3 regions of the Bradyrhizobium sp. 157 genome follow, and region 1 is predicted to be linked to each of the others. Evidence: predicted binding sites of a transcription regulator. Region 1 holds the regulator's gene; each other region holds the start of a gene.

Region 1 (9,655 bases):
CGACGTAATGGAAGCTGCCGGACCCTATGACCGCGCCCGGGCCCTTGGCGCTTTCAAGTTTGGCGATATTACCTTCTACTGGATCACGCGCGCCTGCGCGATCTCGGTCCTCCTGATCCTCGGCGGCATCATCCTTTCGCTGATCGTCGGCGCCTGGCCCGCGATCCGGGAGTACGGCGCAGCATTCCTGTGGACGCAGCGCTGGGCGCCGTCGGCCGATCCACCGGTGCTGGGTGCGCTCGGCCCGATCTACGGCACGCTGGTCACCTCCGTGATCGCGATGATGATCGCCATTCCCGTCGGCCTCGGCATTGCGGTGTTCCTTACCGAGATCTGCCCGCTCTGGCTGCGTCGTCCGATCGGCCTTGCCATCGAACTGCTCGCCGGCATTCCCTCGATCATCTACGGCATGTGGGGCTTCTTCGTGCTGGGGCCGTTCCTGGCCAACAACTTCCAGCCGTTCATGATCAGCGTGTTCGATGGCGTCCCGGTGCTCGGCACGATCTTCGCCGGCCCGCCGTCCTATCTCAGCCTGTTCAATGCCTCGCTGATTTTGGCGATCATGGTGCTGCCCTTCATCACCGCAATCTCGGTCGACGTGTTCAAGACGGTGCCGCCGGTTTTGAAGGAGGCGGCCTACGGCGTCGGCTGCACCACCTGGGAAGTCGTCCGCAACGTCGTGATCCCCTATACCCGGGTCGGCGTGATCGGCGGCATTATGCTGGCGCTCGGCCGCGCGCTCGGCGAGACCATGGCGGTCACCTTCATCATCGGCAATTCGTTCAAGATCCAGTCCTCGCTCTTCGCGCCCGGCACCACGATCTCTGCTGCGATCGCTTCCGAATTCGCCGAGAGCGACGGCCTGCACCAGTCCGGCCTGATCCTGCTCGGCCTGTTGCTGTTCATTTTGACGTTCTTCGTTCTTGCTGCCGCAAGGCTGATGCTGATGCGGCTGGAACAGAAAGCGGGGAACTGAGATCATGAACCCGATTTACGTATCTCGCCGCCGCAACAACATCATCGTCAAGTACCTGTGCATGGGCGCCGCGCTGTTCGGCGTGACCTGGCTCGCTTTGATCCTGTTCACGCTGTTCTTCAATGGCCTTTCCGGCATCAATTTCGCCGTCTTCACTCAGGATACGCCACCGCCCGGATCGACCGACGGCGGCCTGCGCAACGCCATCATCGGCTCGATCATCATGACCATGGTTGGGGTCGGCATTGGCGCGCCGCTCGGCCTGTTCGCCGGCACCTACCTCGCCGAATACGGCAAGCACGACAAGCTCACCTCGGTGATCCGTTTCATCAACGACATCCTGTTGAGTGCGCCCTCGATCATCATCGGCCTGTTCATCTACGGCGCCATCGTGGTGCCGATGGGCGGGTTCTCGGCGTTCGCCGGATGTCTCGCGCTCGCCGTGATCGTGATCCCCGTGGTGGTCCGCACCACCGAGGACATGCTGGGATTGGTTCCCAATCCCCTGCGGGAAGCGGCGTCCGCGCTCGGCATGCCGCGCTCGCTGGTGATCCGGCGCATCGCCTATCGTGCCGCGCGCGCTGGCCTGATCACCGGCGTCCTGCTCGCGACCGCCCGGGTCGCCGGCGAAACCGCGCCGCTCTTGTTCACCGCGCTCTCCAACCAGTTCTTCAGCCTGGATATGACCAAGACGATGGCGAACCTGCCGGTGACCATCAACAACTTCGTCCAGAGCCCCTATGCCTACTGGAAGCAACTCGCCTGGGCCGGTGCCCTGTTGATCACGCTCACCGTATTGGCCCTAAACATTGGCGCGCGCATTCTTGGCGCCGAGAGGATATCCAAATGACCGAACTCTCCGTATCCGTGAGTAACGCGAGCGGCCCAGTTCCGCAGGTGGCGCTGCCGGAGGCCGCACCCAAGGTGACCGCCCGCGGCCTGAACTTCTACTATGGCGAGCACCACGCGCTGAAGGACATCAATCTCACGCTCGGCACCCATCGCGTCACCGCCTTCATCGGCCCGTCCGGCTGCGGCAAATCCACGTTGCTGCGGATATTCAACCGGATGTATGATCTCTATCCGGGTCAGCGCGCCACCGGTCAGCTCTTGCTCGACCAGACCAACGTCCTCGACCCGAAGCTCGACCTCAATCTGCTGCGGGCCCGCGTCGGCATGGTGTTCCAAAAGCCGACGCCGTTCCCGATGACGATCTACGAGAATATCGCCTTCGGCATCCGTCTCTATGAGAAGATCTCGAAGTCCGAGATGGACGGCCGGGTCGAGAAGGCGCTGCGCGGCGGCGCGCTATGGAACGAGGTCAAGGACAAGTTGAACGCCAGTGGCCTCTCGCTGTCCGGCGGTCAGCAGCAGCGGCTATGCATCGCGCGCACCGTTGCGGTCAGGCCCGAGGTGATCCTGTTTGACGAGCCCTGCTCGGCGCTCGATCCGATCTCGACCGCCAAGATCGAGGAACTGATTCAGGAACTGGCGGAGGACTACACCATCGCCATCGTCACCCATAATATGCAGCAGGCGGCGCGCGTCTCGGACAAGACCGCCTTCATGTATCTCGGCGAGCTGATCGAATTCGACGATACCAACAAGATTTTCACCTCGCCGCGCGATCGACGTACCCAGGACTACATCACGGGGCGGTTTGGTTAAGGAGATAACAGATGGCTTCTGAGCACACCGCCAAGGCATTCGACAGCGACCTTCAGGAATTGACGCGCCTTGTTGCCGAGATGGGCGGCCTGGCTGAGCGCATGATCACCGAATCCGTCGACGCGCTGGTCCGCCGCGACGTCGCGCTCGGCAAGCACGTCGTCGCCACCGACGTCGAGATCGACCGCCTGCAGCATCTGATCGAGGAGCGCGCGGTGCTGACCATCGCCCGCCGTCAGCCGATGGCGATCGATTTGCGCGAAATCGTCGGCTCGATGCGGGTTGCCACCGATCTGGAACGGATCGGCGACCTCGCCAAGAACATGGGCAAGCGTGTCGCGGCGCTGGAGAACGATTTCCAGCCGCTGAAGCTGATGCGCGGCCTCGAACACATGACCGACCTGGTACAATCGCAGGTCAAGTCGGTGCTGGACGCCTATGCCGCGCACGATCTGCCGGCGGCGATGGCGGTGTGGAAGGGCGACGAGGAAGTCGACGCCATCTGCACCTCGCTGTTCCGCGAACTCCTGACCTATATGATGGAAGATCCGCGCAACATCTCGTTCTGCATCCATCTGATGTTCTGCGCCAAGAACATCGAACGGATCGGCGATCACGCCACCAACATCGCCGAAACCGTGTTCTACATGATCGAGGGTCAGCAGATGCTCGACAAGCGCCCGAAGGGCGACATGACGACCTTTGCCACCGCGGTTCCGAATAGCTGAGGGATACGAGATGAGCGCGCGCATTATGGTGGTCGAGGATGAGGAAGCGCTGACCACGCTGTTGCGCTACAACCTCGACGCTGAAGGCTATGAGGTCGAAACCGTCGGACGCGGCGACGATGCGGATACGCGGCTGAAAGAGCGCGTGCCCGATCTCGTCGTGCTTGACTGGATGCTGCCGGGGCTCTCCGGCATCGAGCTGTGCCGCCGCCTGCGCGCCCGGCCGGAAACCAAGCAATTGCCGATCATCATGCTGACGGCGCGCGGCGAGGAGAGCGAGCGCGTGCGCGGGCTTGCGACCGGCGCCGACGACTACATCGTCAAGCCGTTCTCGGTTCCGGAACTGCTGGCGCGGGTGAAGGGCCTGTTGCGGCGGGCAAGCCCCGAGCGGCTCGCCACTGTGCTGACCTATGGCGACATCGAACTCGATCGCGAAAAACGCCGCGTCGCGCGCTCGGGCCGTCAGATCGATCTCGGTCCGACCGAGTATCGCCTGCTGGAATTTTTCCTGGAGCATCCCGGCCGCGTCTTCAGCCGCGAGCAGTTGCTCGACAGCGTCTGGGGCCGCGACATCTACATCGACGAGCGCACCGTCGACGTCCACATCGGCCGCTTGCGCAAGCTGCTCAACCCCGGCCGCGAGCAGGACCCGATCCGCACCGTCCGCGGCGCCGGTTACGCGCTGGATGACCGATTTGCGAAGGTGGAGCCGTAAGGCTCCATCGTTGTCCGCGCGAAAGCGGGGACTCTCTCATCGTCATTGCGAGCGAAGCGAAGCAATCCATCGTGCGGCAAAGCAAGTATGGATTGCTTCGCTACGCTCGCAATGACAGTGGAACGCGTAGCCCGGATTTCGCTTCGCTCCATCCGGGCTACGACGAACCGCGACTTACCTTGTCTGCTTCGGCTGCTGACGGCGGCGGTCGGCGGCGGGCTGGTAGGCGATGCGCGAGTGGTGGGCGCAATAAGGCAGGCCAGTGAGCGCTTTGCCGCCGCAGAAGAAGAATTCCGGGCTTGAGGGATCGCCGACCGGCCAGTGGCAGGTCGCCTCGTTCAGTTCGAGCAGCGACAGCCGCTGGCTCATCGGCACGACATTGTCGAAGGCGATCGGATCCGGCTCCATCTCGACTTCGAAGGCGTGCGCGAGCGCGGTATTGCCGCGCGAGACCGGGCGCGACACGCGCATCATCGGCTGGGCGGGACGTGCCTTGCGCTGCCGCGGGGCGGCCGAGGAGGGGCTCTTGGCACGGCCGGAGAGACCCAGCCGGTGCACTTTGCCGATTACGGCGTTTCGTGTCACATTTCCGAGTTCCGCGGCGATCTGGCTTGCCGACAATCCGGCTTCCCAGAGCTTCTTAAGCTGCTCGACGCGATCGTCGGACCAGGTCAAAACCGTCATCGTAATCTTCCCTTCGCATCGCGCCGGCCAATCGGGGCGGCGCTGGCGATGTCATCGTCTCAAAAATCCCTGCGGTCAGAATCCCTTAGCCCTCGCCGGGCGCGCTAACCGCGCCCGAACGTTTACGCCTGCACAAAAGGACTCCAGGGATCAGAACTGCCGCACGAGATGTCGTATCCGACAGCCCAAACGCTACAATATGGCGTGACTCCGGCGCAAGAGTCCGGGCCCGAGCGTCCACATGTTCTGACATCTAGGCATTTCACTGCGTGTTTTCCACCACACCGCAATCCTACGGATTTCAGCCCCTTGCACTGCAGGAAAAGCCGTTCCGTGGCGTGTTGACAGCGCTCCCCGCCCACATAGAATGCCTCTCACGTGCCGCCCTTAAGAGGCGGCACGTTTCGTTTTCGCAAGACCGGCTGTTGCCGCGTTCGCGCCAATGCACGCCCGCGGCAGGTCTCAAAGGCAGGTCTCAAACCTCAGTGATTGCCATGACCAATAGCGCCACGTCGCATCTGCTCCCCGTCTTCGCCAGGGTCGATCTCGGCTTCGAACGCGGCGAAGGCTGCTGGCTGACCGCCACCAATGGCGAGCGTTATCTCGACTTCACCTCAGGCGTCGCGGTGAATGCGCTCGGTCACTGCCATCCGCACCTGATCAAGGCGTTGCAGGAACAGTCGACGAAGCTCTGGCACATGTCGAACCTGTTCAAGTCGCCCGATGGCGAGAAGCTGGCCGCGCGGCTCTGCGAGCAGAGCTTTGCCGACCTGGTGTTCTTCTGCAATTCCGGCGCGGAGGCGATGGAAGGCGTGATCAAGGTCGTGCGCCGCTATCAATTCTCCAAGGGCCATCCAGAACGCTATCGCCTCATCACCTTCGAGGGCGCGTTCCACGGCCGCACGTTGGGCACGCTCGCGGCCACCGGCTCCGCGAAATATCTCGAAGGCTTTGGGCCGCCGATGGACGGTTTCGACCAGGTGCCGCATGGCGATCTCGAAGCGGTCAAGAAAGCGATCGGCCCGCAGACCGCGGGCATCCTGATCGAGCCGGTGCAGGGCGAGGGCGGCGTGCGCTCGGCGCCGCAGTCTTTCTTCAAGGCGCTGCGCCAGCTCTGCGACGAGAAGGGCCTGTTGCTCGCGTTCGACGAGGTGCAGACCGGCATGGGCCGCACCGGCGATCTCTTCGCCTACAAGCGCGTCGGCGTGACGCCGGATGTGATGTCGCTGGCAAAGGCGCTGGGCGGCGGTTTCCCGATCGGCGCGGTGCTGGCCACCGCCGAAGCGGCGAGCGGCATGACACCGGGCTCGCACGGCTCGACCTTCGGCGGCAATCCGCTGGCGATCGCTGCGGCCAATGCCGTGCTCGATGTGATGCTCAAGCCCGGCTTCTTTGATCACGTGCAGAAAATGTCGCTGCTGTTGAAACAGAAGCTGGCCTCCGTCGTCGACCGCTATCCCACTGTTCTCTCGGAAGTGCGCGGCGAGGGGCTTTTGGTCGGCGTCAAGGCCGTGGTGCCGTCGGGCGATCTCGTCAATGCGTTGCGTGACCAGAAGCTGCTGACGGTCGGCGCCGGCGACAATGTGGTGCGGTTTCTGGCGCCCCTGATCGTGACCGAGGCCGAGATCGACGAGTCGGTCCAGATGCTGGAGCGAGCCTGCGTCGTGCTGTCGAGCTCGCAGTTGAAGAAGGCGGCGGGATGATGAGCAAGTCCGTCCGTCACTTTCTCGACATCAACGAACTGCCGTTAGATGAATTGCGCAGCATGCTGGCGTTAAGCGCCACCATGAAGGCGAAGCTGAAAGCGCATGAGAAAAGCAAGAAGCCGCTCGAAGGCAAGACGCTGGCGATGATCTTCGAACGCCCCTCGACCCGCACCCGGGTGTCGTTCGACGTCGGCATGCGCCAGCTCGGCGGCGAGTCCATCATGCTGACCGGGGCCGAAATGCAGCTCGGCCGCGGCGAGACCATCGCCGACACCGCGCGCGTGCTGTCGCGCTATGTCGATGCGATCATGATCCGCATTCTCAACCACGATGCGCTCCTGGAGCTGGCCGCGCATGCCACCGTGCCCGTGATCAACGGCCTGACGCGGCGCTCGCATCCCTGTCAGGTGATGGCCGACCTGATGACGTTCGAGGAGCATCGCGGCCCGATCGAAGGACGCACCGTGGCCTGGACCGGCGACGACAACAACGTGCTGGCCTCGTGGGCGCATGCGGCCGAGCGTTTCAAGTTCAAGCTCAACGTCGCAACCCCGCCGCAGCTCGCGCCGAACAAGGCGATGAAGGACTGGATCAAGGCGACGCAGGCGCCGATCGTGCTCGGCACCGATCCCGAAGCCGCCGTGCGCGGCGCCGATTGCGTCGTCACCGACACCTGGGTCTCGATGGGCGACAAAGACGGCGAACATCGCCACAATGTGCTGAAACCTTATCAGGTCAATGCGAAGCTGATGTCGCTGGCCAAGCCGGACGCGATCTTCATGCACTGCCTTCCCGCGCATCGCGGCGAAGAAGTCACCGATGAAGTGATCGATGGCCCGCAATCGGTCGTGTTCGACGAAGCCGAAAATCGCCTGCATGCGCAAAAGGGCATTCTGGCCTGGTGTTTTAACGAAGTGGCGTGAGCCCTAGTTGCGTTCCCCGGACGCTGCGCAGCGCGTTAGCGGTGCGCTGCAGAGCCGGGGTCCACACCACTTGCAATTGGGTCCCGGCTCTGCGGAGCAGCGTTGCACGCTGCACCGCGTCCGGGACACGGATCACCCCTTTCGTTTTGCATTCCGAGCCCCCAGATAAGGCGCCATGGATTCACAATCAGACATCAAAATCACAACCGAGGCGCCGATCCGCGCGCCCTCGTCCGTTCCCGTCGATGACGCAGTGCTGCCGTTCGAGGTCGCTTCGCTCGATCTGCGCGGACGGTTGACCCGGCTCGGCCCCGCGCTCGATGACATCCTGGCCAAGCACGATTATCCGGCTCCGGTTGGAAAACTGCTTGGCGAAGCGATCGTGCTGGCGACGCTGCTTGGCTCGGCGCTGAAGTTCGACGGCCGTTTCATTTTGCAGACGCAGACCGACGGTCCGGTGTCGTTTCTGATCGTGGATTTCCAGTCGCCGGATCGGCTCCGCGCCTATGCGCGCTATGACGCAAGGCGGCTGAAGGACGGGCAGGATTCAGGCGCCCTGCTTGGCAAAGGCCATCTCGCGATGACCATCGATCAGGGCGCGGACATGAGCCGCTACCAGGGCCTAGTGGCGCTCGACGGCGGTAGCCTCGAGGATGCCGCCCATGAATATTTCCTGCGCTCCGAGCAGATCCCGACCCGCGTGCGGCTCGCGGTCGGCGAAGAATGGCGCGGCGGCGACGGCGGCAAGCATCGCTGGCGCGCCGGCGGCATGCTGCTGCAATTCCTGCCGAAGTCGCCCGAGCGCGCGCGGCAGGCCGATCTGCATCCGGGCGATGCGCCGGAAGGCGCGGTGACGCATACCGTCGCCGAGGATGATGCGTGGGTCGAGGGGCAGTCGTTAATCGGCACTGTCGAGGACGTCGAACTGATCGATCCCGATCTGTCGGGCGAGCGACTGCTGTATCGCCTGTTTCACGAGCGCGGCGTGCGCGTGTTCTCGCCGCTGACCTTGCGCGCACAATGCTCCTGCTCGCGCGAGGCGGTCTCCGCGATGCTGAAAAGTTTTGCGCCCAAGGACCGCGCCGAGATGGTCAAGGATGACAAGGTGATGGTGACCTGCGAGTTCTGCTCCTCGGTCTACCAGTTCACCCCGCACGAAGCGGGCGTGGAGGAGTAGGGCGATCGCCGGGTGTGAAGGCGTTCGCCGCAACCAACCGGATTGCCGGATTGGGGTATAGCGTTTTCGCGCGAAGTGGATATCGCTTCGCGTGAGGGAAACGCGTCAAAACAAAATCTAGAGCGTCGGTTCTGATTCAATCGGAACCGATAATGCATTAGCTCAACAACGTGCGGACCTGGGTGGCAGCATCATAGATTTCGATCTGGAGCATCGGATAAGTCGATTTCAGTTTCCGGCCCGCTGCTTCGGCAGCCTCGGCAGTGTCGAACTTTGACTTGAAATGGCCGTCGACAACCATCACGAAGCCCTCGGTAGGAAGCCGGTCGGCTCGCGGTGCTTTTTTCGACTCCGGTTCGTCAATTGAGAGAATGGGCTTTTTCATCCTTGGTCCTTTGGCTCGTTGCGATATTTAAGGCGATCTGGATCGCGCGGGGCGCTGGCCGTGCTGCCAGCGCGGCACATTGCCGAAAATCGTGCTGATCTTGTCAGACATCGTAGGGCCTCGTTTGGCAGACCCGACTCAACCCAGCCTGAGAAACTCCGGCGGCAAGGGCAGGCGTACAAGGCCCCCCAGGTCCAGGGCCTCGCCGCTTTCCGTGATATCCGAGAACAGCACCTCGACATAGGGATGCTGGCGGTTATAAGCGGCGCCCCGTTGGTATTTCGCTTTCACGATCCGCTCAATCGCCGCAAGATTGCGCTTGCCCAACGCGTTGTACTGATCGCGGAACAGACTCTGCCGTCCTCCCCGGTGCTCGATGGATTCGACCCAGACGTCCATCACCTTGCGGCCTATGAACGCTTCGACCCGTTCAGTTCCGTCGCGCGCGAAAAGCCGTAGCCCGTCCATGTTGTGCGGGCCGTCATCGATGCCGAATTTTGTCAGTGACATGTTTTTACGTGACATGGGGTATCCTCCTGTTGCCGAAATTGGTTCACCTCGGCAGTCCGTCGGGGACTGCGCCTAGCTCATCGTCCCATCGCGACAGAGCCGCGGCGCGCGATTTCGCGTCGCGATGCGTATCCTCCGTCGAAGCCGTTTTGTGGACCGGCATGGTTCTTATGCTTGTGCAGA
Region 2 (9,655 bases), on a different contig from region 1:
GGCGGCGGCGATTCCGCGCTCGACTGGACGCTCAATTTGCATCCGATCGCGAAGCGCGTGACGCTTTTGCACCGGCGCGACGATTTCCGCGCCGCGCCGCACAGCGTCGAGCAAATGCGTGCGCTGGTCGCGAGCGGCAAGATGGACCTGAAGATCGGTCAGGTGACGTCGCTCGAAGGCGAGGGCGGCAAGCTGTCCGCGGCGATGATGAAGGGCAACGACAACGCGGTCTCGAAGATCGAGTGCGATACAATGCTGCCGTTCTTCGGGCTGACGATGAAGCTCGGCCCGGTTGCGAATTGGGGCGTCGCGCTCGAGAACAATCTGGTTCCGGTCGATACCGCGGCCTTCGAAACCAATGTTCCCGCCATCTTCGCGATCGGCGACATCAACACCTATCCCGGCAAGCTCAAGTTGATCCTGTCCGGATTCCATGAGGGCGCGCTGATGGCGCAGAAGGCGCACCGCTATGTCTATCCGGACAAGCGGCTGGTGTTCCAGTACACCACCTCGTCATCGAGCCTGCAGAAGAAGCTCGGGGTCAGCTGATTCCAAAAAAATGACAGTTGGGCCCGCGGAGCTTTATCGGGCTCGCGGCGATCGTTGCTGGAACCGTCCGCGAAATGGCCTTAGTCTGGGGCCATTCCTTTAGCGAATTGCAGGTGATGACGATGCGCAAGCTGGCTGGATTTCAACTGATACTCCCGATCGTGATCGGGCTCGCGTTGGCTGGTGAACTCGCCGCGCAGCCGGCGGAACCTTCTGCAGCCGGGCTGTGGGAGAAGGTCGAGAAGGGCAAGCCGGTCGGGTGGTTTCTCGTCGTAGACCGCAATGGCGCCTTCGAGGGCGTGTTCGCCAAGCTCTTTTCCGAACCCGGCGATGCTCCCAATCCGACTTGCTCGAAATGCACTGACGATCGCAAGGATGCGCCGTGGCTCGGGCTCTCGTTCATCCGGGACATGAAGCGCGACGGATTGAAATACGAGAACGGCAACGTGCTCGATCCGCGCGATGGCAAGATCTACAAAGCCAAGATGACGCTCAGTCCCGATGGGCAGACGTTGACGATGCGCGGCTATCTCGGCATTTCGCTGCTGGGCAGGGATGAGGTCTGGACCCGCCTGCCGGATACGGCGCTGGCGCAGGTCGATCCCGCGATCATCGCAAAATATTTGCCGGCGCAGGCCGCTGCGATCAAGCAACCCGCCGGTGCGGCAAAGACCCCCGCAGCGCCCAAGAAGACCACTGCGCCGGCACCGGTTCCTGCACCTGCGCGCTAGAGCCTTTTCGGTTCTGATTGAATAGAACCGGCTCTAGATTCTTGTTTTGACGCGTTTTCTTGACGCGAACCGGTGTCCACTTCGCTTGAAAACGCTCTAATTCAATCCGGTTCTGCCTGGTGGGCGCGGCACATCCGGCAAAACCGGTATCGGCTGCATTGGCTGCGACGTGACTTCAGGCACCGCCGCATCGAGCTGCAGCACGGCGGCGGCGGCCGGCACGGCGGCATCCGCCATCGCGGCGTGGCCCTCGGCGCTCGGATGCACCGCGCCGCCATAGACTGCGGACAAGACCCCCCATGTCGCATCATGGATATCGGATGGCTGCTGCGATGCCGGCAGGCCTTGCGGGTAGGTCATCGCCGCGAAGTAGCTGTCGTTGGCGTCGCGGATCCAGCGCGCGCGCGGCAGATAGGCGCGGTACTCACCGGCGCTGCGGCCGCACAGCATCGGCTGGCTGGCGGCCGTGACGATATCCGGATCGAAGCTGTCGCCGGTCGCCGAGAAACACTGCCGGTCGAATTCGGGATCGTTCTCGGCGCGTGCGCAGAAGCCGTGGTTGGCGAAGCTGGCTTGATGGCTGTCAACGAAGGTCATGCGGTCGGCGCGGGGATTGCGGCACAGGATGCCGCCCTCACAGAGCGCCAGTGCCCGCAACTGCGGCAGGAATTCGCTTTCGACGAAGTTCGATACGGCGGCCAGCCGCTGCGGCTGGGCGTTGAAGGAGGGATGGATATCGAAGCCGGCGCGTCCGCCGGGGCAGGGCGCGCCGCCATTCGACAACGTCGGATTGGCGTAGGCGGTGTAGACCACCCGCGACAGGTCGCCGCCGAGAAGCGGCTTCAGCGCCTCGCGCAGCTTGGCAAAGCCCTGCGGCAGGTCCCGCGTCATCGCGCCACGTGCGTCGTCTACTGAGGCCATCACGCCGCTGCGCCGAAACAGTGCGCGTTCGGTTGCCGTGTCCACGATGACGTCGGCGACGAGGCCGGAAAAATAGATGTCGTTGGCGCCGATTGATAGCAGCACCAGGTCGAGTTGGCGGTCCGGCTGGCGGCGTTTCGCGGCGGCGAGGGCTTCACGCAGCTCGGCCAGTTGCCCGTTGACGGTGCCCTGGCACGCACCGCCCGATTTCGACGGCAGGCAGTCGCGGGCGCGCTGCGAGCCGAACAGCCCGTCGGCAATGGTGGCGCCCGTGCAGGCCAGCGGCAGGTAGGTCACCGCGATATGCGGATATCGCACGGCGAGCGCCAGTGCGGTTCGCGTCTGATAGCTGTAGAGCGAACGGTGGCAGGCGGGGTTAAACCAGAGCGCACTCTGCCGCTGCCAGACGGCGAGGGAATCGGGCGCCTCGCAGGCCCGTCCGCCTTTATATCCCGCGCGGCTCGGCCGGTAATATTGCGAGGCCGCTGTGCCGAGATAGGAGCGGAAGCAGAAGCCTTCATCGGCGAGCGCAATTGGGCGGTCTGGATTTCCCTCGCCGGACGCGATGCTGTCGCCGAGACCCGCTATGAAGATGTCGCGTACCGCGATCTCGGTGAAAGCGCGCTGAGTGCCCTCCGAGCTGGATATGTCGGCGGTCACGACCGTGGTGCGGCCGTAGCGGACGCGGAGATTGACTGGTTCGGCGCAGTCGAAAGTGGAAGTTTGCGGGCCGTCGCCGTCGTCGACCGTCCAGGCGCAGGTCGCGCCCACCGGCACCGGGCCCGTCAGTCGGATCACGACCGGATGATCGATCGGTGTCAGATAGCTTTCTTTGACGTTGTCGCGCGTGCAGGGCTCGCTGACGCGGCCGGCGAGATCGATGCAGAGCCGGTTCACGGTATTGCGTGCCCAGCCGCGGCCGTCGCTCTGGATCGCCAGCACCTGCTCTGAAGCCAGCACGCTGCGGCCGCGTCCGCTTTCGGCATGCAGCAGGAAATCCCGCTCCTCGCGGAACAGGCGGAAGCGGTTGCGTACTTCCCAAGAAATCTGCAGCGGCCCGTAGCCCCCGGCGGTCTGGGCTTCCGCCGCGGACGTGATTATTCCAATCAGCACGCCGGCAAGCAGCGCGACCGACATCATCGAACGTGAGAGAATTCCAGCCATGGCGTCGTTTGACGTTAGCGGTAAGGCAGAAATAAGAGAATGAGGCAGCTCTGCCTCAAAAGACCAGACGGTGCAGATAACGACGCCGTTACCGGCCTCGGGATTGCCGGCCCTCGACCGGTTGCCGCACCCGGGCCTTGGCGGTGCACGCTTCGCCGAGCCGACGGCGGTCCAGCCAAGGCTGCACCACGCTGAGCCAGAGTTCGCGCGTGCCCATGATCCAAATCGAGATGCCGAAGGGAATCAGGAAGTACAGGATTCGGAATACCACCAGCGTCGCCAGTAATTGTTCCTTGCCGAACTGCGGCAGCGCCACCAGCATCGCGGCATCGAATACCCCGATGCTACCGGGTGCATGGCTGGCAAAACCGAGCAGCGTTGCCAGGATGAATACCACCGCCAACGAAATGAAATCGATGTGCGGCGCGATCGGCATCAGCAAATACATCGCCAGCGCGCAGAAGCCGAGATCGACGACGCCGATTAGGACTTGCAGCAACGTCAGCCTCGCCGAGGGCAGCACCACTTTCCAGCCGTTCTGGCCGAGTTCGCGGCGCCCTTCGCCCAAGAGCAGCCAGATGAAATAAACGGCGATGCCGGCAAGGCAGCCGATCGCGATCAGCCGGTTCATTGCCGGCGGCAGCAGGTCCATCGCCGACGCCGCCTCAGGATGCCAGGCCATGCCGATGCCGAGCACAAACAGATTGCCGAGCCAGAAGGTCAGGCCGGAGAGGAAGCAGATCTTGGCGACATCGATCGCAGTCAGGCCGTAGTCAGAATAGATCCGAAACCGGATCGCGCCGCCGGTGAAGACGGTGGCGCCGACGTTGTGACCGATGGTGTAGCTGGTGAAGCTCGACATCGCCGCGATGCGGTAGGGGACGTGCGTCTTGCCAATCGTTCGCAATGCGAAGAAATCATAGAAGGTCAGCGTGAAGAACGCGCCTACTACGCACAGTGCCGCCAGCGCGATCCGATGCGGGGCGATTTCGGTCAGGGCCGTCAAAACAACCCCGGTGTCGACGCCCTTCAGGGTGCGAACCAGATGGGTGATCGCAAGAATGATGATGAGAAGACTCGCAGCGATCCCCAGCCGTTTCCAGCCGATCTTCTCCTTGAAGCCACGCCTGAGCGCGGTCAGCAGCCGATGCATTCATCCTCCCGGCGGGCGCAATACGTAAAGATGGGCCTGTCACGACGGGTGACAGTCGACGGTCAGAGGCACCGTGCGCGAAACCCATAAGCCAAAACCGGGCCGTTGTGCAGCCCTTGACAAGCATGCCTTTTGGCGTCGTTCGTCGCCTTTGTCATACGCCATACATATGTCGCCGCGTTAACGATTTTGAGTCGCAACGAGGTCCGTTCCGCGGGCTCTTTTTGCCGCGCCGTTCCATCCGTTCCATCGCGGCGTTTTCGCGGCCTTCAGGAACGTCCTTTTCGCGAGCAAGTTAGCCTCTAATCAATGTCGAACATGAAGCGTGCGCCCGGCCAGCATGAGGCCTGCGCCTGCGTGTTCCCAAATGGAGGAGAACCGCAATGGGACTGTTCACCAAAGACATCAAGACGATGAACGACCTGTTCATCCACCAATTGCAGGATATCTACTATGCCGAGAAGCAACTCGTGAAAGCACTGCCGAAAATGGCCGAAAAGGCCACTGACAAGCAGCTCAAACAGGGCTTCTTGGGCCATCTCGACGAAACCAAGACGCATGTGCAGCGTCTCGAAGAGATATTCCGCATGCACGGCGCAGAGGTGAAGGCGGTCGATTGCCCAGCGATCGACGGCATCATCGAGGAAGCGGACGACGTCGCAGGCGAGATCGAGGACAAGGACGTGTTGGACGCGGCCCTCATTAATGCCGCCCAGGCTGCCGAGCACTATGAAATCACCCGTTACGGCAGCCTGATCGCCTGGGCGCGGCAGCTTGGCCGCAACGATTGCGCCAGCATCCTGCAGAAGACGCTCGACGAGGAAAAGACGGTCGACAAGAAGCTGACCTCGCTGGCGGAAGGCAAGGTCAACCTGCGAGCCGCAAGCTGATTTATCGCGCCATTGAGGCAAAACGCCGCGCGGGCGAGTAGCTCGCGCGGCGTTTCCGCGCCGGCATGCCTGGCATGCCAAAAAGCGTTTGTTTACCATCCGCGTAACCGCACCGCGGCGGTTACGCCAAATATACGAATAGGGCTGCAGTTACAGGCCTTCGGGGGTCTGTATGTATCGCGTCCTAACTTGCCTCACTTCCGAGCACGACTGGCGCCTGGTCGTGCTTGCCGGTGCCATTTGCTGGCTTGCCAGCGCAGTCGCCATCAGCCTGTTTCATCGTGCTAGGGCCTCGCGCGACCGTACGCGCGCGATCTGGATTGGCCTCGATGCAGCGGTCGGCGGCTGCGGAATCTGGGCCACCCATTTCGTCGCGATGCTGGCCTACGATCCCGGCGCCGGAGCCGGATACAGCATTCCCGTTACGCTGTTGTCGCTGGTCTTCGCGATAGGCATCGTCGCCGTCGGTCTGTGCATTGCGCTGTCGAGCGCACGGTGGCCGGTGGTTGCGATTGGCGGCGCCGTGATTGGCGCGGGCGTCGCAGCGATGCACTACACCGGCATGGCGGCACTCGAGCTTCCGGCGTTCATTGTGTGGTCGCCCGGCATCGTTGTGGCCTCGATCGTGTTTGGCAGCGTGTTTGCGGCCATGGCGCTTCTTGTTGCCGCGCGTCGCGACAATCCCGCCCATACCGTGGGCGCCACCGGGCTGCTGACGGTTGCCATCGTTTCGCATCATTTCACCGCGATGGGCGCCGTCACGTTGATTCCCGACCCGACGCTCGGGACGGACGGGCTGTCGATTTCACCGACCGCACTTTCCTTCCTGACGGCGGTGGCAGCGTTCGCCATCCTCGGGCTATCGCTGCTGGCGGCCATGATCGACCGCCGCGCCAAGGGCGAACTGCATCAGCAGAAAGTCCTGCTCGATACCGCGCTCGACAACATGTCGCAGGGACTTTGCATGTTCGATGCGGATGGTCGCATCCTGCTCAATAACCAACGCTACGCCGAAATGATGGGACGGACCGCCATGACTCTCCAGGGTCGTTTGCTGCTCGATGTCCTTCGGCAGCAGAAGGCGCTTGATCGATGGGACGGCGATCCCGATCAGTTCGTCGCCAACGTGATCGCTGCTGCCAAGGCCGGCAACAGCGTGACCAGAACGGTGAGCCGCAACGGACGTTCGCTCCGCGTCGTCGACCAGCCGATGAAGGGCGGCGGATGGGTCGCGACCTTCGAGGACATCACCGAATGGCAGGCTGCCCAGGAACAGATTTCCCACATGGCGCGCCATGACGCACTGACCAATCTGCCGAACCGGACGTTGTTCCGCGAGCAACTCGAGAAGGCGTTGCGGCTCGCCAAGCGCAGCGATCAGCTTGCGGTGCTCTGTCTCGACCTCGACCACTTCAAGGATATCAACGATTCGCTCGGCCATCCGGTCGGCGACGCGCTCTTGAAAGAAGTCGCCCGCCGTCTCGGCGAATGCATCACCGAGAACGACACGGTGGCGAGGCTGGGTGGGGACGAGTTCGTGATCGTGCAGTTCTGCAACGATTGCGACCCGTCCGCTGTTGCCTTGCTCGCCAGCCACGTGGTCGAGAAGGTTTCGGCGCCCTATGAAATCGCCGGTCACCAGCTCGTCATCGGGGTCAGCATCGGCATTTCGCTGGCGCCGGAGGACGGCAAGAATCCCGATGAACTCCTCAAGAAGGCCGACCTCGCGCTCTATCGCGCCAAGGAGGATGGCCGCGGCACCTACCGCTTCTTTGAGACCGGAATGGACGCCCGCGCGCAGGCAAGGCGGCTCTTGGAGCTCGACTTACGCGCGGCGCTGCAGCGCGGGGAATTCGAAGTTTACTACCAGCCGATCCGCGATATAGCCAAAGACGTCGTTGTTGGCTTCGAAGCCCTGGTGCGGTGGAATCACTCGCTGCGCGGCATGATCTCTCCGGCCAACTTCATTCCGCTGGCGGAGGAAACCGGCCTGATTGTGCCGATCGGCGACTGGGTGTTGCGTCGAGCCTGCATCGACGCGGCCCAGTGGTCGCAGGACGTCGGCGTCGCCGTCAATCTGTCGCCGGTGCAGTTCAAGAATCCCAGTCTGGTATCGACGGTGAAGGAGGCGCTGAAAGCCTCGGGTCTTCCGGCGCACCGGCTCGAGCTCGAGATCACGGAATCGGTGCTGCTGCAGAACAGCGAGGCAACGCTTTCGGTTCTGCACGAGCTTCGCGCCTTTGGCGTCCGGATCTCGCTCGACGACTTCGGAACCGGATATTCGTCCCTGAGTTACCTGCGCAGCTTTCCGTTCGACAAAATCAAGATCGATCGCTCTTTCGTCACCGAACTGGCGACGCGCGATGATTCGATGGCGATCGTCCGCGCCGTGACCGGCCTCGGCAAGAGCCTGGGTATCGTCACCACGGCTGAAGGCGTCGAGACCGACGCGCAGTTCGACCTTTTGCGCCAGGAGGGCTGCACGCAGGCGCAAGGCTATCTGTTCAGCCCGCCGCGTCCCGCTTCCGAGGTGGAAACGATGCTATCGAAGCCACGGGCGCGGGTCGTCGCTTAGTTTCTCAAGTCTTGTTCCTTTAAGCCTTGCGCAACGCGAAATGCGCGCCGCAGAATGCCATCACGGCGCCGAGGCATAAGGCCGCAAGGCCGGCGAGCACGCCAGACACGGTCGGGACCGGGCTCGGCGCGGAGGCGGCCTGGCCGGCGCCGGCAAGGATCAGCACACCGACTGCGATCAGGAACTGTCGCATCCGCTGCGGAATTTGGCCCGCGGCCGCGCTGTGCATGAGGTTGGCGGTAAAATAGCCGCCGGAAAAGCCCACGGTCGCGATCAGCCACCACGCGATTGCCGCGCCCGCGGGCATGAATTCGCCTGTATCGGATCGCCACAGGCGGCCGAGATCGAGACCGTAGCGCGCCCCCAGCATGTGGACGGCGAGCGCCAGCAGCACTCCTGAAACAATGGCGCCGGCCAGGATGAGACGGCGCGGAAAATAGGTCGTCTCGGGCATGTCCCGCTTGTAAGGTAAAGCCGGCTCGCCGCGCAACTGGCAGCGCTCACGCCACAACGGGATTTTGAACTTGTCCACCTCACTACCGCAACAGGCCGCGACAGCAGGGGAGGGAGCGACCGGGACCCGCTACGTTTACAAGGCATCGCTGGTCGGGGCAGCGCATGAGTTCGAACTGACGGACGAAGGGCTATCGTGGCAGGCGAGGGGAAGGTCCGGGATCTGGCCCTATGCCGATATTGCTGCGGTGCGTCTGTCCTATCGGCCGGCGTCGATGCAGTCGCGCCGCTATCGCGCCGACATCGAACACAAGAGCGGCCAGCGCATCACGGCTTACTCGACGAGTTGGCACACCGTCGTATTGATGACGCCGCAGGACCGCGATTACCGCGCCTTCATCGAGCAATTGCATGTGCGTCTGAAGGCGGCAGGGAGCAGTGCTGCGCTGATCGGAGGCATCGGGCCGGTAATCTATGCCACCGGCTGTCTGCTGCTGGCGCTGGTCGCGATTGCGATCACCGGACTGTTCGCGCGCGCGATCGCTACCGGAGAGTTCGCGGGTGCATTGTTTCTGGTTGGATTCGTCGCCTTGTTCGGATGGCAGATGGGCGGCTTCATCTGGCGCAACAAGCCGCGGCTTTACACGTTCGATAAGTTGCCCGAGACATTGTTGCCGGCGATGCCTCGCAATCCGGCGAAATGAAATGTGACTTCGCCGGACGCGTGACGCGCGGCATGATGGTCGGACCGTTTTCGCTATCAGACGAACTGCCGTGACAGATCGAAATAGGCGATCGCCAACCGAGGCCGAGATTGCCGCGATCAACGCGCGGCATCTGATCGAGACGCCGTTACGGCCGGCCGATCTGCTGTTCGTATTCGGAACGCGCGAGGACGTCGAGGAGCGCGTCGATGAAGCCTGCAAGCTGTGGCGCGACGGATATTTTCGCCGGGCGATCGTGAGCGGCGGCGTGACGCCGGGATCGGATCTGTCGGAATGCGAGATCATCGCGGGTGCAATGATCGCGCGGGGCGTTCCGGTCGACATCATCCTGAGAGAGGATCGCGCGATGAACACCGGCGAGAACGTGATCTTTTCGCTGCCGATCATCGATGCTGCGCTCGGCCTCGCCAACATCGGCAGCGTGATCTGTCTCGGCAATACCTGGACGGCGCGCCGCTATCCGATGACGCTGCACCGGCATTGGCCGGAAGTGG
Region 3 (9,655 bases), on a different contig from region 1:
TGTCGAGACGCTGCAGCAGCGTGCCGGCGCTGCCGAGATCGGCCAGCGGGCCGGAGCAATCGGTCGGTCCCTGCCAGAATTGCCACTCGACGCCGGCGTGATAGCCGCCGAGCCAGGCATTGGCGAGCGCAGCGAGCAGCAGCACCGTGAACCCGGCCAGCGCTACCTGCCGCGGCGCCCCGCGCGAAGCGGCAAAGGCGACCACGAGGCCGAGCGGGACCGCCAGATAATAGGCGTAGCGCTGTTCGAGGCAGAGCGGACAGGGGCGGATATCCAGCACGAGTTGGAAGAACCAGGCGCCCGCTAGCGTCGCCGCGGCGACGACCGCGATCGCCAGTGCTGCAACGACGACCGGATCGGCGGGATGGCGCGCATGCGACGAATGGAGGGCATCTGACGTCACGGATGTTCTCCGGAGCATGGGTGCATGCTCAAAATAGGCATCAGCCTCCTATCCCGCCACCGCCCAGGTGTCGAGACACCCACAATCACTTCCACGCGGGTTGACCCGGAAGCGCCGCCAGCTATATTCCGCCGGCTTCGCCGCACCGGCCCCTCCGGCCCGCGACCGAAGGCCCCTGTGGCGGAACTGGTAGACGCGCTCGACTCAAAATCGAGTTCCGCAAGGAGTGCTGGTTCGATTCCGGCCAGGGGCACCACGCCTGCGCGTACTGCCAGCGTTCCAAGTCGTCGCGTGCCGTTCTAGGGCCGGGTTTTAGGCACAGACGGATTGTCCATTTTGCTGTCAATTTCTGAACCCAACGGGTGGCTGGCACTCGCGCCCTTACGCCGCCTTAGGTTGCCCAACAGGTTGCTAGAAAGGCTGAAGTCCTGACCAAGCGGAACGCGCCATGTTCTTGCGGCTCTGGCAAACGCTTCAAGCACTGCCATGGGCGCATCGGCTCCGATTATGACCGCGCATCGGAGTTGCTGCGACGGCGCAGCGAAGCCCTGCTTCATGAACGAAGACTACAGCAGGGTTTTGGAAAGCCGAATCCAGTCCTATCCGTTGAATAGCAGAAGAGCTGTCGTCATCGGACGATCATTGATGGTCGGGGACTGGAAGACCTTCACGGATTTTCTCTTGAGCTATTTCGCTGAGAGGATTGGAAGGCGTTGGATCCACGATGAAATGCGAAAGGGGGACGGCCACCCGATCGGGCAATGGGCCACTGCAATGCGCAATCAACCAAGCGCGCAGCCTGTAGGCGTCATTGCCAAGTCAAAAGCCAACAATGGCTTTCGCAGCCTGTTGTCCGCTGCTTACAATCTGTATCTGATCGAACATCACTACGAACAATATGACGAGCCACTATTCGAACGACTATTGAGCAAGCTTCGCGTTCCAAATGATTTTCCTTCGTCGCTCTCTGAGACAAACGCTGCAGCCTCTTTCCTGAAGGCCGGCTTCTTGCTCAAGTACGAAGATGATCTCCGTCCCGGTCACCATGCGGAATTTACAGCAACATACCCACTAACCGGCCGCCGCTTCTCTGTCGAAGTCAAAACTCGCACAGGAGCGCTCGTCGATGATGATCAAGATCTGATCAGCAGAGTGAAACTTAAAAACAAGCTGTCGCAAGCTTTGAAAAAGCAGCTTCCATGGACGCGAGTGGTGTTCATCGATTTGAACATCCCTTTGATTTTCACAGGCATCGAAGGCGAATTTTTCGATAATATGTTAGCGGCGGTGGAAGACGCGGAGCGTACGCTGAAAATCAGAGGAGCGCCGGCTCCTTCGGCTTACCTTTTCCTTGTAAACCAACCATTCCACTTTAATCTCAATTCTCTCGATGGCGCTCCTATGGCTGCTGCGCTCGGCTTTCGACTCGACACCTTCAATCCCCCAAGACCAGCATCTTTCCGTGAAATTGTCTTGGGACGTGATCAACATCCCGAAATGCACGCCTTGATCGATTCGATGAAGATTCACGGCGAGCCACCATCAACATTTGATGGCCAGCACCCGGAGTTTGCTTTTGGCGACACTACCCACCCGCGGTGGATCGTTGGCAATAATTATCTAGTGCCGGGACCAAATAATGAAGAAGTTAAGGCCGTGCTTCAAAGCGCGATCGCGATTCCCGAGCAACAGACTATGCACGGCGTTTTCCTAGCGAAAGGAGCCCATTTCATAGCACAAGCTCCTATGACGGAAGCAGAGGTTAGCGCCTACAAGCGTAGCCCGAATACCTTCTTTGGCATTGTCCAGGATGTCGGACGAAATGCAAAGGATGCTTTAGAACTCGCCGAGTTCTTCTACGAAACTTATCAACACACTCCAAAGGAGAAGCTACCTGAATTCTTGAGTAAACATCCCGAGCTCGAACGTTTGCGTGCTCTCTCTCAGAAGGACCTCGCTATTTTCGTATGTGAGCAATGGGCGTTGAGCGCTGAAGCGGCGCCTAAGCGTAAGAACGAGAAATAGCATTACAGGGACAGTGCATCCAATTCATGCGTCAGGCCTTCGCAGGCATCATCCGCAAACTAGAATGCACTGTCGCCGTAATTCTAATTCCTAGTTCAGGCTGTTGGATATTTCGACGCGCATGTCCGGCGGTGGATTATCAGGCCCATAACCGAGTCGCTCGAGAACGAGGAAACTGCGGTTGAGGGCTACATCGCAAATCTCAACGAGGCATTCGAGGTGCTTCTTTGTCTCACACCACCCCTCAAGCATGTCCGGCGCCAAACCTCCTCTAACGCAATCCGCCATTATCTGCTCGCAACCCCGTTCATCATTGTTAAGCAACGCGGACGCGAGGCGAATGCGAGGGAGGAAGATTAGTGCCCAAGTTTCATTGTCCCAGTCGAACCGCGTTTCTACCGGGTTAAACGTAAGCGAATTGCGCTGCGCCTGCGTTGCAGCAGGTTGGCGCTGACGACGTTTGCTCATGATCAACGCTCCACGCTTTCGAGGATTGCCCCATCAGGAGCATATCACTACCGCAGGGAATGGAGGCGTCGCGTCGCCTTCCGCGGTTTTTGAAAGAGAGCTAGGTACCATGATCAGCTCAAAATCGAGTTCCGCAAGGAGTGCTGGTTCGATTCCGGCCAGGGGCACCACGCTTCGCCCTCGCGGGCTACGCGTGGCGCAGCAGCGCAGAACTGCGAGACCGGAGCGTGCCCTGCGAAGCTTGAGCGTGCGAAAGCGAAGACGGACAGCTTTCGCTGCTTCGATTGCAAGCGGCCGGTTAACGACAGCTAAATGGGAAGACCTCGCCCCCAGCTCCGCGCCGCGTCGAACATTGCCATTGCCGGGGCGGTAGGAGGCAAAGTCGCCGGCACGATCAGCTTGATCTGCTTGTCGAGTTCGACCCCTTCGATTCGAAGAGCGACCAGCTGCTCTGTAGCAACTTCGTCGGCAACAGAGGCTTCCATGACAATCGAGGCACCGCAGCCGGCGCGGACCGCGCGCTTGACAGCCTCGGTGCTGCCGAAACCATCGATGATGGTCAGGGATTTCGCGATTGATCCCAGTTGCCGGCGCAAGAGATAACCGGTTCCGGTGCCGGATTCACCGCCCAGCAGCGGCTCGGTCTGCAAGTCAGTCACGGACACGGATCCACGTCGGGCCCAACGATGACCGGATCCCACGATGACGACGAGCGGCTCCCGCCTCCAGGTGCGCGCGGTAAAGCCCGGTCGTTCATCCCACCATTCCATTGCTGCAACGTCAGCTTCGCCTCGTTCCAGCCGGGCGACTACATCCGAGTTCGATCCAATCCATTGTTCGACCGGGATGCCGGCACTTTGCCGAAAGGCTGCGATGTGAGGCTGCAGCAAGTATGTACCAACATTGCTCGATGCCGCCAGGCGCAGTGCAGGAAGGTGAATCAGACTGCGCACGCGGCCGGCCGTCTCGACCAGTGCGCGCGCCAGCGGAAGGAAGCGGGCGCCTTGATCCGTCGGCATGACGCTGCCACGCTGACGTACTAACAGAGGCGCAGCCAAGACTTCCTCCAATTGGCGGATATGATCCACGATGGTGGATGGCGCCAGATCAAGTTCACGCGCCGCTGCACGAACGCCCCGCGCAGCGATCACGGTCACGAAGGAGCGGGCATGGATCAGATTCAGCATTTCATTTCGTCAATGCAGGATTTCTGATTTTTCTCGCCGGGCTGTTGATGGCCCCGCGAGGCATCTTGCCGGCCAAGGCCTCGATGATGCTGGTCGCTGCGGATAACTCGATCTCTCGCCTCACCGACATCACCGCTGACCCGATATGCGGCGTCAATACGGTTCGGGCACCCGGCCTGGTCAATCTCGTGTCGATTGACGTTGGCCGGTCGGGCCGCGCCCAGTCCTCGCATTCGAAAACATCGGCGGCATATCCTCCGAGCTGACCGCTATCGAGCGCATCGGCCACGGCGGCTTCATTGACGAGTGAACCCCGTGCGGGGTTGACGAGTAACGCGCCGCGCCGCATCCGGCCGATCGCTTCTGCATCGATCAAACCGGTGGTGGCCTCCGTCAGCGGCAAACCCAGCACCACGATGTCGGCTGATTTCAACACATTCTCGAGCGCCATGGCTTCCACACCGGGGCTCTCGAACGGCTCAGCGTCATATGCGACGATGCGGCAGCCGAATCCGGAAAGCCGGCGTGCAATGGCCTGGCCGACTCGGCCGAAGCCGACGATCCCCACCGTCGAGTTGCCGATGCCGGTTCCGTAAAGCTGAGGCCGCCAGCCGGCGAATCCCGATTTGCGAATTCCCGCATCACCGGCGGCAATATGCCGCCCCAGCGCGATCATCAATCCGATAGCCAGTTCAGCCGTCGGTTCGGTGAGAAGGTCCGGCACGATTGTTACTTGGATGCCGCGTTCGCTTGCGGCATCGACGTCGATATTGTCATAGCCCTTCAACGCGGCGCCGATGACTTTCAGGTTCGGGCATTGCTCGAGAAACGCCCGGTCGACGCAATCGGTCATGAATGCCATTAGCGCGGCTGCTTCCCTGCAGCGTTCGATCACCTCGTGATAGCTCCATGGTTCGGGCCCATCGTTTGCAACGATGCGAGCAACGCCATCGAACACGGCGCGGGTCTCGGGAAAGACCCGGTTTGTCAGAACGATGAGCGGCAACTCTGTCATCGAGGCACGGTTACTTGAGCGATTTTCGCAAGTACGCGCCGACGCTGTCGACGATTACAACGCATGCGAGGATCGAAAGCAGGATGGCCGAAACCTGGTCGTAGTTCAGGAGGCGCAGAGCCGAGATCAGCTCGAAACCGATTCCCCCTGCGCCAACGATGCCGAGCACGGCGGAAGCGCGGAAATGATACTCCCACCGGTAGATCGTGACATCGGTGAGCTGCGGCAGGACTTGCGGCAGAACGGCGTGCTGGATGACTTGCAACGGCGTCGCGCCCGCGGCGCGAGCCGCTTCCAGCGGCTTGGGATCGACATGTTCGATTGCCTCGGAATAGAACTTGCCGACCATGCCGATCGAATGCAGCGCCAGCGCAAGGACACCAGGCAGCGCCCCGAAACCGACCGCGGCGACAAACAGAACGCCAAGGATGATCTCCGGCACCGAACGCAAGAAGGCGAGGAATGTCCGAACCGCCAGATAAACGGTCGGGTGCGGGCTGGTATTGGGAGCGGCCAAAAGTGCGAGCGGCAAGGAGAAGGCCACGGCGAGCGCCGTCCCGGCGATCGACATCGCAAGCGTATCCAGAAGCGGCCGCAACCATGATTGCCAGCGGCTGAAATCCGGCGGCACCATTTCAGAGGCTAGCGTACCGATCGCAGGCCCACTCTCCAGAAATCGCTGCGCGTCGAAAAAGCCCGTGGCCGCCAGCGCCGCTACGCACGCAGCGATGATCAAGCCGACGAGGCCCGCCCCGCGCAAGGCGGAGCGGCGTTGTTCTTCGAGAATGGCGTCAAACGTGTGCGAAACCGATTTCATCGTTTCACAGCTTGGCAATATCGAGTTGCAGCACTTTCGCCATGTCGCGCAGCACGTCGTAGTCCTTGTCGGTTGCCGTCGCGATAGCTTCAACGCGGAACAGCTTGAGGATGGCCGGGTCCTTTAGGTCCAGGAACGCTCGCTTGATAGCTTCCTTGAGCTCAGGCTTCAGAAAGCCCTGCACCGTGAGCGGGTAGTTCGGAATCGGTTCGGACAATGCGAGCTGCCTGAGCTTGGTGGAATCGATCTTCTTGGTCTCGACCAAGACCCGGTAAATGGATTCGGATAATGCCCCCGCAGGCACCTGCCCGGCAGCGACGGCACGCGCCACCGCATCGTGCTGGCCCAGGTGGACGACCTTATAGTCGGCGTCTCCGGTCAGCCCTTGCTTGGCGAGAAGGGCGCGCGGCGCAAGATGGCTCGACGTGGAAGCCCGATCACCGAATGCGAATGGCTTGCCCTTGATGTCGGCCAATTCCTTCACCGGGCCATCCGCCGTGGCTATCAGGATTGATTGGTAATTGGGTTTACCCTTTTCGACGCCTACGCCGAAGGGCTCGATTTCCGGCGCTTTCGACTTGGCGAGCACGTAGGAGAACGGGCCAAAATACCCGACCTCGATGCGTCCGAACCGCATCGCCTCGATCATCGACGAATAGTCCGTGGTGACGATGATCTCGACGGGTCTCTTGAGCACCTCCTCAAGGTACTTCTTGAGCGGCTGTGCATTCTGAATGATGGTCGACGCGTTCTCGTCGGGAAGCAGTGCGATACGCAGCTTGTCGGGGTTTGTCTTGTCGGCGGCAAATGCCGGAGCGGCGAGCACGCAGAGCCCGGCCGCGGCCGATGCAACGAGGAAGTTGCGGCGGTGAATCATCTGATTTCTCCATCCAGATTGAGGGCTCGACTAAGCCGCTTTGGCCAAGCCTTTGCGTTCCGTCGCATAGATACGATCGAGCGTAACCGACCCGAGTTGATCTGGCGCCCCTTCGAAAACGATGCCGCCCTGCGCGAGGCCGATGATGTGATCGGCGAACCGACATGCCAGATCGACCTGATGCAGGCTGACGATCGCGGTGATCCCGTCCTCGCGGCAGATCCGATGAAGATCTTCGAGCACCCGGACGGACGTGGCGGGGTCGAGGCTCGCGACGGGTTCATCGGCGAGCATGATTTCCGGCTTCTGGGCCATGGCGCGCGCGATGCCGACGCGTTGCTGTTGTCCACCGGAAAGCTGATCGGCGCGGTCCAGCGCCCTGTCGGCAAGTCCGACCCGGTCAAGCGCCTCCAGGGCCAGCAGGCGGTCAGCGCGCGGCAGCGGAAAAATCGACCGCACCACACTGTGCGCAGCAAGCCGTCCCGTCAGCACATTGTCGAGCGCCGACAGCCGGCCGATCAAATGATGTTGCTGGAACACCATTCCAGTCCGCCGCCGATGCGCCCGCAACTGTGTGCGGCTGGAGAAGATCGATCCACGCCCCTCGACGCAAACCTCACCCGACGTCGGCCGCACGAGCCCATTGAGGCTGCGCAGCAATGTCGATTTTCCCGCCCCTGAGGTGCCGAGAAGAACGATGAATTTTCCCCGCTCGAACATGGCGGTGGTCGGCCGCAGCGCGACGACCCCGTTGGGGTATGTAACGGTCACGTTCTGGAGCGACAACATCTCGAACCTCGCAGCGTGTTCGCTGTTTCCGAACAAAATCGTTAATTGTTCGCTTAGTCCGACTATCAAGCGTCCATGACGTCAGGATGACACAGCCCAAGGCAGGCTCGATGCCCGACCTGCTGGTCCGAGCTACTCTCTCAAAACTCGGACGTGTTAAGTGTTCTGTACGCGATTGATCCGCCTCACCGCGAAGCTGTCGCTGCGGTACGGAAATAAAAAGGTTCGCTCGGCAGCGAGCCGTAGACAAAAGGCTCCTGCTGCCGTCCGGTTGCGGCCATCACATCATCGCGGACGAAGCGAAAGAGCATGGAGATCTCCAGCCCCGGCTGCTTCAGCCGATTGAGCAGCGCCTTCATGAACGGAGAGTTGTCGTCGTCCCCATCGTGCGCCACCTGACCGGCTTTCGCCGCATAGGCGATCATGGTCCCGCCCTCGGGCTCCACGCGCGCTAGCCCCATTCCGAGCGAGCGCGTGCTGTTAGTGAAGCGCATCTGCGGCGCGAAAGGATTGTCCCGGCACGCATCCAGCACGATGAGCCGCAATCCCCGCACGCCTTCGATCGCGGTGCTGAGCTCGTCGATCGAAACTGCTTCGAGGCGCACGTCGCGATCGGTCTTCAACTGCGCATCGACAGGTGCGAGCCAGTTGACTCCGCCCATCTCGAGTCCGTGGCCGGCAAAATAGATGACGGCCCAGTCAGACGTTTCCGCCTCCCTGGCGAAGGCTCGCAGGGCGGCAAACATCTGTTCGCGCGTCTGATCGCGCAGCAGCGTCACCTTGCGGAAGCCGAGCGCGTCGAATTCCGCCGCCAGCGCCTCGGCGTCGCGGCGCGCATTCTTGAGGGGTGAAACGTTCTGATAGGCGGCATTGCCGATCACCAGCGCAACCCGATTGCTGCGCTCGCGCGACGGCGTTGCGCCCGGCGCGACCGGTTCGCCGCGGGGCGGCGCCATTGCGCTATCCACCTCGCGCACAAGCTGCTCCGCCTCGCGGAACACGTCGGCGGCGTCGGGACTGGACAGCGGCAGCCGGCGCGCGGTGGACAGCGCATCCCGTGCGGCCGCGATGTTGTTGGTTCGACCCAATGCCACGCTCTTTAGCGCAAACGCTTCGGCGTTTTGGGGGTCGATCTTGAGCAGCGCATCCAGCACAGGAAGCGCTTCCGGGTAACGCTTCAGCGCCACGAGGGCTTTTCCGTGCAGCAAGCCGATGTCGGCGGAAGTCTTCTGCTGCGAAGAGTTACCGCTGACCCGAGCGGCGCGAGCTCGCGCAATCTGTTGGAGCGCCTCATCGGGACGGCCAAGTTGCACCAGGAAGTCGGCCTGGTGGATGAAATTGTAGATGCCGCCAGGTTGCAGCCTGGCCGCCTGGTCCAGATCGGCCCGGCTCTCCGCGATGCTGCCACGCCGCACATGGGCAGCGGCGCGGTTGCGCAACGCGTCGGCGCGGTCGGAATTATTGTTCGCGACCGCGAGCGCCTTGGTCGCGTCTATGATGGCGAGGTCGAATTGGCCGAACCCGCTGCGGATCAACGCCCGGTTAAGCCATGCTTCGACGAAGGAGGGATTGTCTTCGAGGCACCGGTCGCAGCTGGCGAGTGCGTTCCTGTAGTCGTGCCGGGTGATGAACTTATAGCACCGATTGTAGTACGCGATCGCGCGCTCTCGTTTTGAAATGCCGGGCGTGCTGATGATCGCCATACAGGCTGCGAGGCCGGCCTCGTTGTCGTCCGCACGGCAGGAATTCCAGAGCTTTGCGCGATTGTCGGAAGGTGCGGCCTCGGATGCGCCGGCACCGGGCAACATCAACGCAAGCGCTAGCACAAGCGCCATGGCATGGCCCGGCCGGGCGTGGCGATGACCGAACAGAAGCGCGATCATGAACGTGTCCTGTTGAAAACGGCGACTTGCCCGCGCGCCGGCGAACCAACCACGTCAGTCAGATGCGGCGGCTGGTCGAGAGCCCGCGCCACCCGCCTGATCAGCATGATCATGGCTGTTGCAACCATCAGGAAGATCGACCCGATGAAAGCCAGGATGATCGGCATCAGCCAAAGGGAAAACACGCCTCG

The links. The regulator PhoB, encoded in region 1, activates phosphate uptake and scavenging genes when phosphate is short. The targets are predictions, from matches to a motif close to TGTCATNNANCTGTCAT.
Region 2: IVA95_RS36240 (YbhN family protein) is a predicted target of PhoB. The motif match lies at 4,671-4,687, and genes of this name have one in related genera.
Region 3: phnC (phosphonate ABC transporter ATP-binding protein) is a predicted target of PhoB. The motif match lies at 7,657-7,673, and genes of this name have one in related genera.

The regions. Positions count from the first base shown of each region.
Region 1 covers NZ_JADPKF010000077.1:129,409-139,063, reverse strand. Annotated here, with positions in the region: gene pstC (phosphate ABC transporter permease subunit PstC) at 1-976, shown strand, start outside; gene pstA (phosphate ABC transporter permease PstA) at 981-1,826, shown strand; gene pstB (phosphate ABC transporter ATP-binding protein PstB) at 1,823-2,644, shown strand; gene phoU (phosphate signaling complex protein PhoU) at 2,656-3,372, shown strand; gene phoB (phosphate regulon transcriptional regulator PhoB) at 3,383-4,087, shown strand; gene IVA95_RS20155 (GcrA family cell cycle regulator) at 4,262-4,771, opposite strand; gene IVA95_RS20150 (aspartate aminotransferase family protein) at 5,266-6,474, shown strand; gene argF (ornithine carbamoyltransferase) at 6,474-7,400, shown strand; gene IVA95_RS20140 (Hsp33 family molecular chaperone) at 7,576-8,577, shown strand; gene IVA95_RS20135 (hypothetical protein) at 8,735-8,962, opposite strand; gene IVA95_RS20130 (signal transduction histidine kinase) at 9,101-9,472, opposite strand.
Region 2 covers NZ_JADPKF010000120.1:113,294-122,948, reverse strand. Annotated here, with positions in the region: gene IVA95_RS36255 (NAD(P)/FAD-dependent oxidoreductase) at 1-549, shown strand, start outside; gene IVA95_RS36250 (DUF2147 domain-containing protein) at 672-1,280, shown strand; gene IVA95_RS36245 (hypothetical protein) at 1,377-3,365, opposite strand; gene IVA95_RS36240 (YbhN family protein) at 3,454-4,518, opposite strand; gene IVA95_RS36235 (ferritin-like domain-containing protein) at 4,902-5,408, shown strand; gene IVA95_RS36230 (EAL domain-containing protein) at 5,581-7,983, shown strand; gene IVA95_RS36225 (hypothetical protein) at 8,003-8,437, opposite strand; gene IVA95_RS36220 (hypothetical protein) at 8,508-9,140, shown strand; gene IVA95_RS36215 (YdcF family protein) at 9,211-9,655, shown strand, end outside.
Region 3 covers NZ_JADPKF010000005.1:24,666-34,320, forward strand. Annotated here, with positions in the region: gene IVA95_RS00850 (disulfide bond formation protein B) at 1-403, opposite strand, end outside; tRNA gene IVA95_RS00855 (tRNA-Leu) at 575-659, shown strand; gene IVA95_RS00860 (hypothetical protein) at 959-2,428, shown strand; gene IVA95_RS00865 (hypothetical protein) at 2,519-2,896, opposite strand; gene IVA95_RS00870 (LysR family transcriptional regulator) at 3,205-4,083, opposite strand; gene IVA95_RS00875 (phosphonate dehydrogenase) at 4,085-5,089, opposite strand; gene phnE (phosphonate ABC transporter, permease protein PhnE) at 5,109-5,915, opposite strand; gene phnD (phosphate/phosphite/phosphonate ABC transporter substrate-binding protein) at 5,920-6,792, opposite strand; gene phnC (phosphonate ABC transporter ATP-binding protein) at 6,823-7,581, opposite strand; gene IVA95_RS00895 (caspase family protein) at 7,767-9,464, opposite strand; gene IVA95_RS00900 (DUF3592 domain-containing protein) at 9,461-9,655, opposite strand, start outside.